Regions from separate parts of the Clostridium sp. NSJ-145 genome, predicted to be linked through region 2. Evidence: a T-box and tRNA genes for the amino acid it is inferred to sense, from the RefSeq annotation. Region 2 holds a T-box; the other holds one or more tRNA genes.
What was found. A T-box is a leader RNA that pairs with one kind of tRNA and senses whether it is charged. The one in region 2 lies ahead of pheS (phenylalanine--tRNA ligase subunit alpha), so its partner is inferred to be a tRNA-Phe.
Positions count from the first base shown of each region.

Region 1: it encodes a tRNA-Phe, which carries the amino acid that the T-box ahead of pheS (phenylalanine--tRNA ligase subunit alpha) is inferred to sense. The anticodon was not compared.

Region 1 is NZ_JAJNOS010000032.1:875-8,688, forward strand. It holds gene LQE93_RS16340 (hypothetical protein) at 93-536, shown strand; gene LQE93_RS16345 (VanZ family protein) at 556-1,020, shown strand; gene fusA (elongation factor G) at 1,449-3,536, shown strand; gene LQE93_RS16355 (hypothetical protein) at 3,657-3,893, shown strand; gene LQE93_RS16360 (CinA family protein) at 4,015-4,518, shown strand; gene LQE93_RS16365 (CPBP family intramembrane glutamic endopeptidase) at 4,707-5,627, shown strand; gene LQE93_RS16370 (hypothetical protein) at 5,698-6,126, opposite strand; tRNA gene LQE93_RS16375 (tRNA-Phe) at 6,254-6,329, shown strand; gene LQE93_RS16380 (hypothetical protein) at 6,620-6,823, shown strand; gene LQE93_RS16385 (uracil-DNA glycosylase) at 6,936-7,613, opposite strand.
Region 2 is NZ_JAJNOS010000001.1:103,219-113,506, reverse strand. It holds gene LQE93_RS00600 (potassium channel family protein) at 1-542, shown strand, start outside; gene LQE93_RS00595 (TrmH family RNA methyltransferase) at 554-1,336, shown strand; T-box leader at 1,398-1,618, shown strand; gene pheS (phenylalanine--tRNA ligase subunit alpha) at 1,689-2,708, shown strand; gene pheT (phenylalanine--tRNA ligase subunit beta) at 2,726-5,104, shown strand; gene LQE93_RS00580 (DUF2156 domain-containing protein) at 5,381-6,262, opposite strand; gene LQE93_RS00575 (hypothetical protein) at 6,464-7,000, shown strand; gene LQE93_RS00570 (radical SAM protein) at 7,080-7,997, opposite strand; gene zapA (cell division protein ZapA) at 8,142-9,032, shown strand; gene LQE93_RS00560 (DUF3656 domain-containing U32 family peptidase) at 9,172-10,288, shown strand, end outside.

The sequences.
Region 1 (7,814 bases), on a different contig from region 2:
ATAAATTAAATTATTATCATATATGTATAAATTTTAGCATATTAATTTCTTAGGTAATAATATTACCATAAATAAATGAGGAGGCAATCTTTATGATAAGAACTGTGGTATGCGAAAAAGAAGGTTGTAGCGGGAATACATTTTTTATAGAGACTGATAATAATAATCTTAAATTAACTTGTAAGAACTGCGGAAGTCAATATGAAATTGATATTAGCTATTATGATTTTACAATGTTATCGAATTGTTCCAAATGTAATAATGATACATTTAAAGTATTTAGAGATTTAGATAGAGAAGGAGTCTATGTTAAATGTGCTGAGTGTGGCTCTACACCAGAAAAGGTATATATAGATTCAGATGGAGTACAAGTTTCTTATGAAATTAAACTTTTAAGTGATATAAAAGAGGTTATGTATTTAATAGAACAAAGGGTTTGTAATTTAGAAATGAGAATTCAAGATTTAGAAAGAGGACAAAGTACTATTGAAGAATCTTTAGCATATGTAAATAAATATTTAATAGATAAAGTGTAAAAATAATTAGGAGAATAAAATGAGAAACAGAAGATTAATAATACGATGGATTGCGTTATTATTCTGGATGGGATTGATATTTTATATGTCAAATCAACCAGGAGATGTATCTAGTAAACAAAGTGGATTAGTATTGAAATTATTTCAGTTTATAGGAATAGATTTAAACAATGAATTAAGTGAGCTTGCAACATTTATAGTAAGAAAAACAGCTCATTTCACAGAATATTTTATATTGTATTTCTTAAGTATTAATGTTATGAAATGTTATTTAAATATAAAAAATACTATTTTTTATTCTTTTATATTTTCATTTTTTTATGCTTGTACGGATGAAATACACCAATATTTTATTCCAGGAAGGGCGATGGCATTTAGAGATGTTTTAATTGATTCAGCTGGAGCTTTATTAGCTATGATTATTGTAAATATAAAGATTAAGATAAATAAGAAAAAAGAGAATAAACTTAACGCAAGTTATTAATTAGTATACTAATTATAATTAAATATAAAAGTCTATTAATAGAATTATATTAGTAATAAATTTGAAGTTAAGTAAAAATGAATTAGAGCAAGGCTTGTACATAAGATTAATTATTGTGTGTAAGTCTTGTTTTTTTATAAATATTTAAATGAAAGTTAGTAATAATATGAACCACTTAATATATAAATTACTTACATAGGGTAATATTCAAATGATTACTCTTATATAAATTGGGAATAATTTTATAATAATTAGGAAAATTAATCATGAATAGGCAATTATGTATAAGTACTATTTTAGAATATAATTTCATAAAAATTAACTATATAATCAATAATATTTAGTAATTTAGATGAAAGCAATCCAAACAAATTCATATAAGAAAGGTGGGTGAAAGATAATACTACTATAAGTATTATCGATGTATTATGAAAGACTATAGCATTAAAAATCTAAGAAATGTAGGTTTAATAGGACACGGAGCTACAGGAAAGACATCTTTAGCAGAAGCACTATTATATTATGCTAATACCACTGACAGATTAGGTAAGATTGAAGATGGAACTACGGTAATGGATTATGATCAAGAAGAAAAGAGAAGAGGAATATCATTATCAACATCTATAGCTTATCTTGAAAATGGTGATACCAAGATAAATTTAGTTGATATGCCTGGATATTTTGATTTTCAGGGAGAAATGGTTCAAGGAATGAGAGCTGTGGACATTGCAACAATTGTTGTATGTGGTGTATCAGGAGTTCAAGTAGGAACTGAAAAAGCATGGGATTACTGCAATAAAATCAAATTACCAAGAGCATTTTTTATAAACAAGTTAGATAGGGAAAATTCTCACTTTGATAAAACCTTAGATGAATTAAAAGAAAAGTTTGGTATGAGTGTTGTTCCTATTCAATATCCAATAGGAAGAGAAAATGATTTTGATGGAATTGTAGATATAATTTCAAAAACTGCTATAAAAGTTGATAAGAAGACTTTAAAGTGTGAAAATATAGATATTCCAGAAGATTTAGTTGATAAAGTTGATGAATGTAAACAAATGTTAATGGAATCTATAGCTGAAACTGATGAGGAACTTTTAGATAAATATTTAAACGATGGTGAATTGAGTGATGAGGATCTTTACTCAGGATTAGTAAAAGGTTGTGCTCAAGGAGATATAGCACCAGTGTTATGTGGAAGTGCTACTAAGTTAGTAGGAATAAAATCATTTATAGATAATATAGTAAATTGTTTTCCATCACCGGAATATTCATTATCACAAAAAGCAAAAAATTCAAGCAATGGTGAAGAGGTTTTCATAAAAGTAGGAGATGATAAGCCATTTTCTGCGATGGTATTTAAAACTATAGCTGATCCATTTGTTGGCAAAATATCTTTATTTAAAGTAATAACAGGAAAGATAGATGGCGATGTTAACGTTTTAAATTCTAATAAGGAAAAAACAGAAAAATTAAATCATTTATTCTTTATGAGGGGAAAAAATCAAGTTCCAGTACAAGAAATAATTGCTGGAGATATTGGAGCAGTTGCTAAACTTCAATATACAGGTACTGGAGATACTTTATGTAGTCAAGATTTCAATATAATGTATGACAAGATTAATTTTCCAACAGCAGTAATGCCAATGTCTATTTTACCTAAGGCTAAAGGTGATGAAGAGAAGATATCTTTAGCACTGTCTAAATTATCAGAAGAAGATCCTGTATTTAAGGTTGAAAGAGATACAGAAAATGCAGAGACTGTAGTTTGGGGATTAGGAGAAACTCATTTAGAAGTTATAGCTAGTAGATTAAAAAATAAATTTGGAGCTGATGTTACGCTACAACAACCTAAGGTACCTTATAGAGAAACTATTAAAGGTAGAGCAGATGTCCAAGGAAAACATAAAAAACAATCAGGTGGGCATGGACAATATGGAGATGTTAAAATTATATTTGAACCAAGAAATGATGGAGAACTTGATTTAGAATTTGTTGATAAAGTAGTTGGAGGAGCTGTACCAAGAAACTTTATTCCAGCAGTTGAAAAAGGATTAAGAGATTGTTTATCAAATGGAGTTTTAGCAGGATATCCTGTTATAGGCTTAAAAGCAACTTTATATGATGGATCTTATCATCCTGTAGATTCATCTGAAATGGCATTTAAAATAGCAGCTTCAATAGCTTACAAAAAAGGATTAGAAGAAGCTAAACCTGTATTATTAGAACCTATTATGAGTGTGGAAATTTTAATACCAGACGAATATATGGGAGATGTAATGGGAGATATAAATAAGAAGAGAGGAAGAGTTATAGGTATGGAGCAAGAAGGAAAGCTTCAAAAAGTTATTGCTGAAGTCCCTATGGCTGAAATGTTTAATTATTCTACAGATTTAAGGTCAATGACCCAAGCAAGAGGAAGCTATGTAAGTAAGTTTGCTAGATATGAAGAAGTTCCTTCAACAGAAGTTTCTAAAATACTAGATGAAGCTAAGAGATTAAAGGAAGAAGCTTAATAAAAAAGCTACCTATATGGTAGCTTTTTTATTATTTTATGAATAAATAAATAATTCTTACATAAAATAATTATATGTAAAGAGTTTGTAAAAATAAGCTGCAAGAAATGGAGGTAAGATATGTCTGATTATAAGATGGATATAAGAGGAGCATTAGGACTTGGAGAATATAGTGATATTCATGATTATATGGGAATAGTTGATAAGAATGATAACTTTACTATAACATTAGATACGAAGAATAAACAGCATATAAGCATAATTACCTCAATGTTAAAAGAAAATGATTTTAATATTTTAGAGCAAGGAATAAGTAGTGGTGGAGATTATTATATAACAGCTAATAAATATAGATAGTACATAACTCTAAAGCACAACAATGCTTTAGAGATTTTTATTGTTAATTATTATATACCTTTATTTGTAAAGAGTATATAATTTAAATTAAGAATATTTAGATATGTGAGGAAGTTATAATATGAAAAATATAGATATCAATAAAGATCTGGAATATATTATTGGTGAAATTTTGATAAAAAATCACTTAACGATTTCCACAGCAGAATCATGTACGGGTGGTATGGTTGCAGCTAAATTAATATCATACCCAGGAATATCAGCTGCTTATTTAGAGGGATCTGTAACATATTCAAATGAAGCAAAGATAAGTAGACTAGGCGTAAGAGAAGAGACATTATTACAATATGGCGCTGTAAGTGAAGAAACAGCAAGAGAAATGGTTAATGGAATTGCAAAGGTAAGTGGATCAAAAGTAGCAATTTCAACTACAGGTTTAGCTGGGCCAGGAGGCGGGTCAATTGAAAAACCTGTAGGATTAGTATATATAGGAATATATTTAAATGGAGAAACAGTAGTGAAAAAATTTAATTTTACTGGAGAAAGAAATGAAATTAGAAAAGAAACTACAATTTCTGCGTTAAAGATGCTTATAGATTTATTAACTAAAAGAGGATATTTATAAAATAAAAAATAATCCCTCTAAATTTAAATGTTATTAAAGGGATTATTTTTGTATATAAATAAAATGGGGGAGAGGCGATTAATTATGAAGTATAATTTACTTCATTAAATATTATTAACAAATAAGATGAGTATTATACAATCTTAAATCAAATTATTACTATATTATCTATGTTGGGGAGGGAATTTATGAAGAAAATAAAAGAGGCTAATATTTATTTTTTAATAATTATGTTATTACAACTATTTTTACCAGTATATATACTTTTTAGAGCTTTAAATATAAATGATATAAGATGGATGTTAACAATAAATCACATAATAATTTTTATAGTACCAGCATTAATATACTTATTAATTACTAAGCAATCACCCAAAAAGGTATTAAGATTAAATAAACTGCATATAAAGGATATTTTTATTGTTATATGTTTAGCTTTTGTATGTCAGCCTATAATGACTTTCTTTTCTTTAATATCACAGTTCTTTTTTGAAAATGAGATAGGAAATTTTGTTGGAGAAATTGTAAATACTCCTTATTGGATATTATTATTATTGATAGCAGTACTTCCGGCAATAACAGAAGAAATAACAATAAGAGGTATAGTGTTATCAGGATATGATAATAAGAACATATATGTAGCTTGTATTGCAACAGGACTTTTATTTGGAATAATGCATTTAGATCCACAACAGTTTCTTTATGCTACAGCATTAGGATTTATTTTAGCATTAGTAGTAAGAATAACCAATAGTATTTTTGCTTCGGCAATAATGCATTTTATTATTAATGGAACATCAATAACTATACAAAAGATAGTATCATTTTTGCCATCTAATGTAGACTCTGAAATTAGTTTAAAAGCAATTTCATTAGGAGAAAAATTAATATTAACGTTTCAATATGGATGTATGGCAATATTATTCGCTTATATAGCATATCTTTTAATAAAGAAGCTTAAGAAGGATAATATAAAACGAGGAACAATAAGTAAAGAAATTTTCTATAGAAAAAACAATGAAGAAAATGTATTTAATATATATTTTATTTTTATAATAGTTATATATTTATTAGTTATGGTAAGACAAGTTACGTCAGGAAATATTTAAAAAATATACAAGCTTAAAAAATCTAAAGGTACTTATGCTTTTAAGCATTTTGTACTTTTAGATTTTTTAATTATTTAACCATCGAATTAGAGTTTGGAAAAATTGTTGAGAAATCATTTTTAGATATCCATCCTCTACAATTAATGTCGCTATCAATTGGAAGATTAACATAAAACCAAAGTAGATTATCTACTAATGCACTATCAAGAATTTTAACTTCCATTTTTATTGATAAGGTATTTAACTTAGGTGAATCTAGTGTCGGAGCTAGATATAACTTAGCACTTGTATTAGTTATCCCAATTTGAGAAGAAGGATTAATAAATTTAATATTTAGAGGCTTATCAATGGTCGCTAATGATCTATGTTGAGTTTTACATTTCCTAAGTTGATTAGAAGTAATCATTAATTGCTTTTTTACTTTAGCAAGCTGTTGATCATAATATAAATATACTCCTGCTATAGCAGATATAAGAATTATAAAAATTACGAATTGCAAATTAACCTCCGATATAAAGTGTTATATATTACAAGTATATTTTTATAATTACAAAAAATACATATTATAAAATTAAATAAATTTATTTGACATAATATAAGTTATTTGGTATAATTGTCTGTGTTAAGGCTCGATAGCTCAGTCGGTAGAGCAGAGGACTGAAAATCCTCGTGTCCCTGGTTCGATTCCTGGTCGAGCCACCAGGAAGCAACTTACATTCGTAAGTTGCTTTTTTCTATTTTTTCTAATTAATACTCAAATTTATTAGAATATTTTCATTTTAATATCAAGAGTAACTTAACTAGTATTTTATAATTATCCTAATGATATGAAATAAATAAAAATTATAAATATAAGGAACTAATTGGATATCTAATGCGTCTAATATGTATAAGCAATTGATAAATAATATTTAGGTAAAGTTAACTTTTAAGTAAGAAATTATTAATAATTATACTATATAATTTAAGTATAGAATTCTGAGGAGGTAATTATGGTTAAGTTTTTAGAAAAAATGATACTTTCAGATAAAGATTATGAATATTTAACTAAAGGAATAGCTATAGGGGTAGGCACTGGAGTTTTAGTTGGAGCTATTATAGGAAACATAACTTTAACTTTTGCTGCTGGTGGAGTAATTGGAATTTTATCAGCATTTATATATTCTATTTATAAAAGAAATAGAATTAGTGATTGAATATTAAAATATATACATAAATTTTACGATAAGAAGAGGTCGTTTAAATATACTGTAACTTAATTTTGAAAAAGATTAATCAAGTAATCAGTTTATTTAAGCGACCATTTTTTTATATATTTTCTATTTGCCAATCTATAGGAGTTTTATTTACTGATTCTAAAAAACTATTTGTTTTAGAAAATGGCTTAGTTCCAAAGAAGCCTCTAGATGCAGATAATGGACTAGGATGTACAGACGTAAGTATTAGATGTCTTTTATTTGTTATAAGGGATTTCTTTTTAATTGCATTATTTCCCCAAAGTATAAAAACTACAGGATCTTCTTTTTCGTTTACTAAGGAAATTATTTTATCAGTAAAGGTCTCCCAACCGATATTTTTATGAGAGTTAGCTTGACTAGCCCTAACAGTCAATGAGGTATTAAGGAGTAGAACACCTTGATCAGCCCATTTTTTTAAATAGCCATTGTTTGGTATATAGCATCCTAAATCTGATTTTAACTCTTTGTATATATTTAATAGGGAAGGGGGGATAGGTACATTAGGATTTACTGAAAAACTTAATCCATGTGCTTGATTAGGGCCATGATAAGGGTCTTGACCCAATATTACTACTTTAACATCTTTGTATGGAGTAAAATGCAATGCATTAAAAATATCATATTTATCAGGATAAATAGTATTCTCTTTATATTCTTTAGCCAAAAAACTCCTTAAAGATAAATAATAATCTTTATTAAATTCTTCTTCTAATAAGTCTTGCCAGTCATTATTAAGTATTTTTTTCATTAATATCACCTCAATAAATAATTTTACCTATATAGCATACAAGTATTATAAACTTACGAAATTAATAAAACAATAAAGAAAAATAATGTTTATTGGCAGAAACGCTACCTAGTATATCAATAATAGGAAAAATAAGAATTATAGAGAAAAAAAGAAAAAAATGTGGATAATGTAGAATAATTAAATTAAAATTGTGAATAA
Region 2 (10,288 bases):
CAGACTCTGTAACACATGCAGTACAAATGGATGCAACTGATGAGTCAGCTCTTAGAACGTTAGGGCTAAGAAATTTTGACGTTGCAGTAGTAACAATAGGTTCAAATATACAAGCTAGTGTTATGGTAACACTTCTAGTTAAAGATCTAGGAGTTAAATATATAATAGCAAAAGGACAAAGTGATTTACATGCTAAGGTATTATATAAAATAGGTGCAGATAGAGTAGTATTACCAGAAAAGGATATGGGAGTGAGAGTAGCTCATAATCTTGTATCTGCAAGTATTTTAGATTATATAGAACTTTCACCTGATTATAGTATAATGGAAATGAAAGCTTTAGAAGAGTGGAATGGAAAGAATCTTACAGAGTTAAAGCTTAGAAGTAGGTATGGAATTAACGTAATGGCTATAAAGAAAGATGATGATATAAATATTTCTCCAAGTGCTGATGAAGTTATTTCTTCAGATGATATAATAGTAGCTATTGGATCAGCAGAAGACTTAGCTAAAATAGAAGAAATTATGGCTAAACAAAAATAGAGGTGTATAAGTTGATATCAATAGAAAGTAAAGAAAATGCTTTTTTTAAATTAGCTAAAAAGTTAAAAGATAGAAAAGGTAGAAGTAAAGAACAAAAATATATAATCGAAGGTTTTAGGTTGATACAAGAAGCATTTAAAGCAGGATGCAAAGTAGATTCTATTGTTGTAAATAATGATGGTGCAAAGAAAATAAATCAATATTTAGAACAGTATATAGACTGCGTAAAAGTATATTTAATGGAAGATAGCCTTTTTTCGCAGCTTACTTCAACTGAGAATCCACAAGGTATAATTGCATTATTAGAAATTGAAGATAACAGAGAAAATTTAAATGGTGATTTTTATCTTCTATGCGATAAAGTTCAAGATCCTGGTAATTTAGGAACTATAATTAGAACTGCTCATGCAGCAGGAGTAACTGGAATAATATTAACAAAAGGTACTGTAGATATATATAACGATAAGGTTATTAGATCTACTATGGGTTCTATATTTTATGTTCCAATAATACATGATAATGATTTAACTTTTTTAAAAGGACTAAAAGATGATGGATTTAGCTTAGTTGCTACATCTCTTCAAGAATCTAAGGATTTCTTTAGAGAGGACTTAAGTGGAAAGATAATTCTTTCAGTAGGAAATGAAGGAAATGGTATCAGTGATGAAATATTTGAAATGGCAGATATCAAAGTGAAAATACCAATGCCAGGTGGAGCAGAGTCATTAAATGTAGCTATAGCAACATCAATAATTTTATTTGAAAGAGTTAGACAAAATATATCAAATAAATAAATTTACATAAAACTATTGAAAATATTGTCTTTTAGATGTATAATCAGTTGTAATTTAATATAAAAATACTATGATTGAGAGAGTAGATATAAAGACTTTTTCAGGGAGAAAAGGTCATGACTGTAAGCCTTTTTATTAGAATTTATATTGAAGTTCGCTCAGGAGTACTAGCTGTGAAACAAAGTAGTAGCTAGCGGTTTTTGCCGTTATTAAAATTAAGTTGGATATTTGTTTTATAATAAATATCAATTAGGGTGGTAACGCGGATATTCCGTCCCTTTGTAGGGGGCTGAATATCCTTTTTTTATTGAAAAAAATACCATAATTTAATTCGTTAGAAGGGAGAATACAAATGCAAGAAAAATTATTAGCAATTAAAGAAGCTGCTTTTGATGAAATATCTGCTGCAGAAAATAGTGGAGCATTAGAAGAAATAAGAGTTAAATACCTTGGGAAAAAAGGGGAACTTACTACTATTCTTAGAAGTATGGGAGCTTTATCAAAAGAAGAAAGACCAGTAGTTGGGAAGTTAGTTAATGAAGCTAAAAATGAAGTAGAAGAAAGATTAGAAGAGGTTAGCAAAAAGATTAAAGAAAAAGAAAAGAATGCTAAACTTGCTAGTGAAGTTATAGATATATCGTTACCTGGTAAAAGAAATGTTATAGGGAAAAGACACCCATTAGATTTAACATTAGAAAGTATGAAAGAAATATTTATTTCAATGGGATTTACTGTAGAAGAAGGTCCAGAAGTTGAATTAGATCATTACAACTTTGAAGCATTAAATATACCTAAAGACCATCCAGCGAGAAGTGAACAAGATACTTTTTATATAAACGATAATATAGTACTTAGAACTCAAACTTCTCCAGTTCAAATTAGAACTATGGAAAAACAAGAACCTCCTATAAAGATGATATCTCCAGGGAAGGTTTATAGATCAGATGCTGTAGATGCTACTCACTCACCAATATTCTATCAAATGGAAGGTTTAGTAATTGATAAGGGAGTTACTTTTGCAGATTTAAAAGGAACTTTAGAATTATTTGCTAAAAAGATGTTTGGAGATAAGGTAGTAACTAAATTTAGACCACATCACTTCCCATTTACAGAGCCATCAGCAGAAATGGATGCAACTTGTTTTGTATGTGGTGGTGAAGGTTGTAGAGTATGTAAAGGAAGCGGATGGATTGAAATACTAGGATGTGGAATGGTTCATCCTGAAGTATTAAGAAATTGCGGAGTAGACCCAGAAGTTTATAGTGGATTTGCCTTCGGATTTGGTGTAGATAGAATGGTTATGCTTAAATACGGAATAGATGATATCAGATTATTATACGAAAGTGATATGAGATTTTTAAATCAATTTTAATTAGGAGGTAAAGTGAGATGAAAGTACCATATAATTGGTTAAAAGATTATGCAGAAGTAAATGTAGATGCAGTTACATTAGGTGATAAATTAACTCTTTCAGGTTCAGCTGTAGAAGAGGTTATTATACAAGGTGACAATATAAAAAATGTTGTGACGGGTAAAATTACTAAGATTGAAAAGCATCCAGACGCTGATAGATTAAGTGTATGTCAAGTAAATATTGGGGCTGAAGAAGAAATACAAATAGTTACAGCAGCAACTAATATGAAAGAAGATGATGTAGTTCCAGTTGCTCTTCATAAATCAATTTTAGCTGATGGAACTGAAATTAAAAAAGGTAAGATGAGAGGTGTAGTATCTAACGGAATGTTCTGTTCTGAAGAAGAATTAGGAATTGCTGGAGATGAACCAGTTCATGGATTAATGATATTACCACAAGATGCACCTCTTGGAATGGATATAAAAGAATATTTAGGATTAAATAAAGCTATATTAGATTTTGAAATTACTTCAAATAGACCTGACTGTTTAAGTATAGTTGGTATGGCTAGAGAAACAGCAGCAACGTTAAGAACTTCTTATAAGATGCCAAATATGAGCTATGAAGTTAAGTCATCAGCTAATATTAATGATGAATTAAAAGTTGAAGTTAGAGATGATTTATGTAGAAGATACATGGCTAGAGGTGTTAAAAATGTAAAGGTAATGCCATCGCCAGGTTGGATGCAAGAAAGACTTTTAGAAGCAGGGGTTAGACCTATTAATAACATAGTTGATATAACTAATTTTGTTATGTTAGAGATTGGTCAACCAATGCACGCTTTTGATGCTAGACAAATAGAAAGCGGTAAAATAGTTGTTGAAAAAGCTAAAGATGGAGAAAAGTTCACTACTTTAGATGAAGTTGAAAGAGAATTAACTTCAGATTTCTTAATGATTAAAGATGGAGAAAAGTCTGTTGCTATAGCTGGAATTATGGGTGGATTAAACTCAGAAATTCAAGATGATACAACAGAAGTTATTTTTGAATCAGCAAACTTTGAAGGAACTAATATAAGAGTTAGCTCTAAGAAGTTAAACTTAAGATCTGAAAGTTCTTCAAGATTTGATAAAGATATAGATCCAAACTTAGCTAAACTTGCAATAGATAGAGCTTGTGCACTTATTTGCGAACTAGGTTGCGGAAAAGTTATGGAAGGAACTATAGATGTTTATAATCAAGTTAAAGAAGAAGGTTCTATAACTGTAGACTCAGCTTGGATTAATAAGTTCTTAGGAACAGAGATATCTAAGGAAGAAATGAAAGAAGCTTTAGATTCTCTAGATTTAAAAACAGAGATTAACGGTGAAATGTTAGTAATAACTATACCAACATTTAGAATAGATATAGCTATAAAAGAAGATATTGCTGAAGAAGTAGCAAGAATTTATGGATATGATAAGATTCCAACAACAGTATTTAAGGTATCAACTGAGAGAGAACCTAAATATAAGAATGAATTACTAACTGATAAAGTTGTAGATATAATGATTGGTAGTGGTGTAAATCAATCTATTAGCTACTCATTTGTATCACCTAAGGTATTTGATAAAGTTAATATACCTGAAGATAGTGAACTTAGAAATGTTGTAAAGATAAAGAATCCATTAGGTGAAGATTACAGTGTAATGAGAACTACTACTTTACCATCAATAATGGAATGTTTAGCTAGAAACTACTCTAGAAATAATGATTATGTTAGATTATTTGAAATAGGAAGAGTATATATTCCTAATGAAGTAGAAACTGAGCTACCAACAGAAAAGAATATTTTAACTATAGGTATATATGGAGATTGCGATTACCTTGATCTTAAAGGTATAGTTGAAAATGTAATCGAAGGATTAGGGATAGATAAAGCTAAATATGCTCGTGAAAGTGAAAATCCAAGCTACCATCCAGGAAAAACTGCTGCATTAATGGTTAGAAATAAGAAAGCAGGAGTATTTGGAGAAGTTCACCCAGATGTAACTGAAAATTATGGTATAGATGTAGATTGTTATGTTGCAGAATTAGATTTAGATATGTTATTCCAAGCAGCAACAACTGTAAAGGCATATAAACCATTACCAAAGTTCCCAGCTGTAACTAGAGATATTGCACTTTTATGTGATGACTCTATATTAGTTGCAGATATAGAAGATTGTATAAGAAGAGCTGGTGGAAACTTAGTAGAGAAAGTACAATTATTTGATATCTATAAGGGAGCACAAATACCAGAAGGTAAAAAGTCAATTGCTTACGCTATAGCTTACAGAGATGAAAAGAAAACTTTAGAAGATAAAGATATATCTAAAGTTCACGATAAAATTCTAAAAGCATTAGAACACAAACTAGGAGCTGTGTTAAGATAAGTAAGCCTCCAAATCTTAGATTTGGCAAGGCGAACTTACTCCTTCGACCTAAGGAGAAGGAGTTTCTCATAAAAAATTAAATCACAGATTTAGCTAGTGAAAGTTATACAGAGTATAAATGACGATCCAAATCTTGAAGTTGGATATCGGAATTTATGCATAGCTAAGTAAGCCTCCAAATCTTAGATTTGGCAAGGTGAACTTACTCCTACGAACGTATGTGAGTAGGAGTTTCCTTTTAACTTAAAAACAAAGTAGTAATTCGCTTTTGAATTACTACTTTATTTTTATAAAATATTTATTTAAAACTTTATAAGGGTGATAAGATTCTTTTGATTTTTGCAAACCTTCATGACCACAATCTTCTTCTCTATTTACGTAGATAGTATCACTAAAGCTTGTTTTTAAAAATTCATTATTAATAAAAGCATATACACCACGATAGTTTGCATTACATTTTTCGATATGGATTATTGCTGAATCTTTAAATTTTTCTCCAATTGAAAAACCAACTAACTTGTTATCAACATATAATGCTATAGATTTCAAAGATAAATCATCAAGTGAATATAAAATATTTTTTACAGCTATAGGTTCTATCAATAGCTCTTTAGAGCAAATACATTTTTTATTTTCCCATTTATTTAGAAGATCTAAGCAGTCTTCAATAATTTTTTCATTATTAATAGACGAATAATTGTAGTTGTATAAATTAATAAAATTATTGTAATGATTTCTTTTTTTATGATACTTCTTCCCTTTAAGGTTTATCAAATCACTAGTAAGATAGATATATTCAAATGATTTTTTATTTTCAAGTATTTCTAAGTCATAATTGTTTTTTAGTAGCTCAATATGATCACTATCAATATCACCTAATAGATATTGATAATTTTCATAGTTTGATTTTAAATAATCTAAAGTTTTATATAATGATTCTACATTTTTATAATAAGGCATCATGAAGAAAAAGCCTTTTTCATCATCATATTTTTGAATTACTAAGGTATCGTAAATAGTAGTTAAATTAGTTTTACAAAGGTCTTTCCATAAATATAGTGAATTAAAAGAATATTCATATGAAGATGTATTTATAAAATTAGAATAGTAGTTTATCAAGTTTTTATCTTTATAAGAAATTGGATGTAAATCTAACAAAACTGTCCTCTCCTTTGTGAAAAAATATATATAGTTTATAATATTTTTTTAGAAAAGAGATGGTGATAATTATAATGATATTTAGAAAGATAAATAGAAACTTGTAATTATATATGAATATATGTAAAATATAAAAGAAAAACTATTAAGTATTAATTAATAAATTTCTATTATGAAGAAATAGACATTAAGGAGTAGACAATGAGTAGTATAAATAATAAAGTTTTAGAAGAAAAAATTGGACAACTTAAAAAAGCTATTGAGATAGTTGGTGGACAAGAAGAAATAATAGATAAGTGGAGTAATAATGACAAAATAATGAATTATATTATTACTAAACTTTTTGAAGAAGGTAAAGTAACATTTAATGTTTGTAATAAAGAATACTCTATAAATGAATTATTAGGTATAAAATTAGATTATGAGAAATATTTCTTAAAAAATAAAAATAAAACTATTGAGAATATAATTTATAAGATTAAAAAGTATGATACTAGTCTTGATTCATTAATAAGAAAATATAAAAAGACAAGAGGAATTGAAGAATATAATAAAATGTTCTCTACATTAGAAAAGACGTATAGAAGAGATATTAATATGATAATTTTAAGAGAAGTTGATAATGTTGCAGTAGAAGCATTGTTTGCTGGTGAAGAAGAAAAGTACTATGGGGAATACTTAAATCAAAAAAAGAAAGCATTACTAGATGGAGTTATCAGTAAGATGGGAATAGTTTAATTAATAATTAAGAATTAGTAAACAAGAATTTATTTATAAAAGTCAGCGAAAGCTGACTTTTTATATTAATTATTAATCTTTAACTATCTATAGATTTTACTCCTTCATTTTTAAAGCTAGGAACGTAACTTTCGGAACTAGTACCTTCCTCTTGGATAAATCCGTTTTTTACACCTATACTTATTGCATAATTTACAAGTGAATCATAAATTTTAGGATTTATAGATTTATTTATTTCCGGAAAGTTCTTAGCATTATGTAAAGGAGTGTATTGATTCATAAAAGATATATATATATCATCTCCGAAGTTGTTATAAAGTGTATCTATAACCTTCTTAGAATCAAACAAAAGACCAGGTAGTAATAAATGCCTTACTATAACTCCTTTTTGAATTATATCATCTTTGAATTGTGGCTTACCTACTTGTGAAACCATTTCTTTTATGATTTCTAATGTATTTTTGCTATAACCTTGAGCCTTTGAATATTTAATTGCATATTTATCATCAAAGTATTTAAAATCTGGTAGATAAACATCTATATATCCATTAAGCATTTTTATAGTTTCTAATGAATCAAATGAATTAGTGTTATAAAGTATAGGAATATTAAGTCCTTTGCTTTTTGAGATTTTTAAAGCTTCAATTATTTGAGGTACATAATGTGTTGGTGTAACTAAGTTAATATTATGGGCTCCTTGAAGTTGAAGTTCTAAAAATATTTCTGACAATCTTTCTATAGATATTTCTAAGCCATTTCCTTCTTGTGATATAGAGTGATTTTGGCAAAATACACATTTTAAGTTACAATTAGAGAAGAAAACTGTACCAGATCCGTTATTTCCAGAAATACATGGCTCTTCCCAATAATGAAGTTTAGCTCTTGCTATTTTTAATGAAGCAGTAGAATTACAAACACCTATTTGGCCATTAAGCCTATTTACATTACAGTTTCTTACACAAAGAGTACATTTTTCTAATAAAAAATTATAGTTCAATATAAACACCTCTATGAAAGTATATCAAGGTTAAGAAAATTTATCAAATAATCTCCTAAACTGTGGTATTAACTAAGGAAGGTATAGTTATTTAAAGCTTAATATGGTATAATATAAGTAATTATAGTAAACGAGGGGTGTAACATGAACACGGTAACGGTTAAGATAAATGGTGTGGAATATAATTTAAAAGGCAAAGAAAATGAAAAATATCTGTTAGCAGTAGCAGAGTATGTTGATGGTAAGTTCAAAGAAATATCAGCAAATAATAATAAGCTAAGTACCACAGCTGTTGCTGTATTATCAGCCTTAAATATTGCTGATGAATATTTTAAGTGTGAACTAGATAATGAAGAATTAGTTAAAAGAAAAAATTCTTTAGAAGAAAAGTGTATGGCTCTAAAAGAAAGACTTAAAGAAGTTAAGGTAGATTCTGAAGAGTATAACAAAACAAAGAACAATGAGATTGATAATTTAAAAAGTATTATTTGTTCTATGGAAGAGAAAATTAAAGAAGTTGATAATTTATATAGTACAATAGATAATTTGCATAAAGAATTAGAAGAAACAAAGCAAAAGTTACAAGCTGAAAAGGAAGAATTAGAAAAGAATTTTGTAACAAAAACAGAAGAGTTAAAACAAAATTTTGCTTATGAAAAAGATAGTTTAACAGACTCTTATGATAGAAAAGTAGAAGAATTAAAGAATGCTTTAGAAGGTAAAAAACAAGAACTTACTTTACTTAATTTAAAAAATGAAGAGTTGAAAAAAGCAGAGGTTTCTTTAAAAGATGAAGTAATATTAAAGGAAAAAGAAATTGAAGAGTGTAAATATAATAGTGATGAAATTAAAAAACTAAAGAGTAGAATAAATAGTATAGAAAATGAAAAAGAAGTTCTTAAAAAGAGTAATAAAGAGTTGAAGTTCAAATTGCAAAATTCAAGATATAAATTATTAGACTTAGAGAAAAAATTAAATGATGCAAATTTTAACCTTGCAATAGAGAAAAAAATAAAAAATCCATTGTTAAAATAAGAGTCTGTCCTATTGCGGACAGGCTTTTCTTTTAGAAATATGGTTAAGTTAAGATGGAAAAGTAAATATATTTATGATATAACAAAATAAGTACAAAATAAACAAAAGAGTAAATTTAAATTATATAGGAGAGATTCTTATGAAAAGAGTGGAAGTTTTAGCTCCGGCTGGTAGCATGGAAAGTCTTTATGCTGCGATAAATAAAGGTGCTGATGCAGTATATCTTGGAGGAAATAAGTTTTCAGCAAGAGCATATGCATCAAATTTTGATAATGATAATATGATTAAAGCTATAGATTATGCTCATAGTTATGACGTTAAGGTATATGTAACATTAAATACTATTCTTAAGGAAAATGAAATAGATGAGGCTGTAAAATATGTAGGATTCTTATATGAAATAGGAGTAGATGCTTTAATAATACAAGATGTAGGCTTGCTAAAGAGGATAAGAGAAGATTTTAAAGATTTTGAATTGCATGCATCAACTCAATTAACAGTACACAATGGAGAAGCAGCTTTATATTTTAAAGACAAGGGGTTTCATAGAATAGTTTTATCAAGAGAATTAAGTTTAGATGAAATTAAATATATATCTAAAGATTTAGCTATAGAGACAGAAATGTTTGTTCATGGAGCATTATGTATAAGTTATTCTGGACAATGTTTAATGAGTTCTATTATAGGTGGAAGAAGTGGTAATAGAGGTAGATGTGCTCAACCGTGTAGAATGGAATACACTTTAAAGGGTGAAAAGTCTGGTGAAAAAAGAGGATATCTATTAAGTCCTAAAGATATGTGTACTATAGAAGATGTAAATGAAGTTATAAATACTGGTACGTATTCATTAAAGATTGAAGGTAGAATGAAGAGAGCTGAATATGTGGCAGGTGTAGTTGATAACTATAGAAAAGCAGTAGATAAAGCTTTATTTAACTCAAAATATGATAGTCAAGCTGGAAAGAGACAGTTACTTCAATTATTTAATAGAAGTGGATTTACAAAAGCATTCTTACAAAAAGATACAGGCAAGGATATGATGAGCTATAATTCACCTAAAAATGCAGGAATTCCATTAGGAAAGGTTGATAATAATGGTGAAGTAGTGCTGAAAGAGGATATTAAGCTTGGTGATGGAATTAGATATAGAGATAAAGGATTTACATTAAGTAAGATGCTTTTAAATGGTAATGAGATTAAAGAAGGTAAAAGAGGAGATAAAGTAAAAATATTTCCAATAGATTATAAAAAAGGTG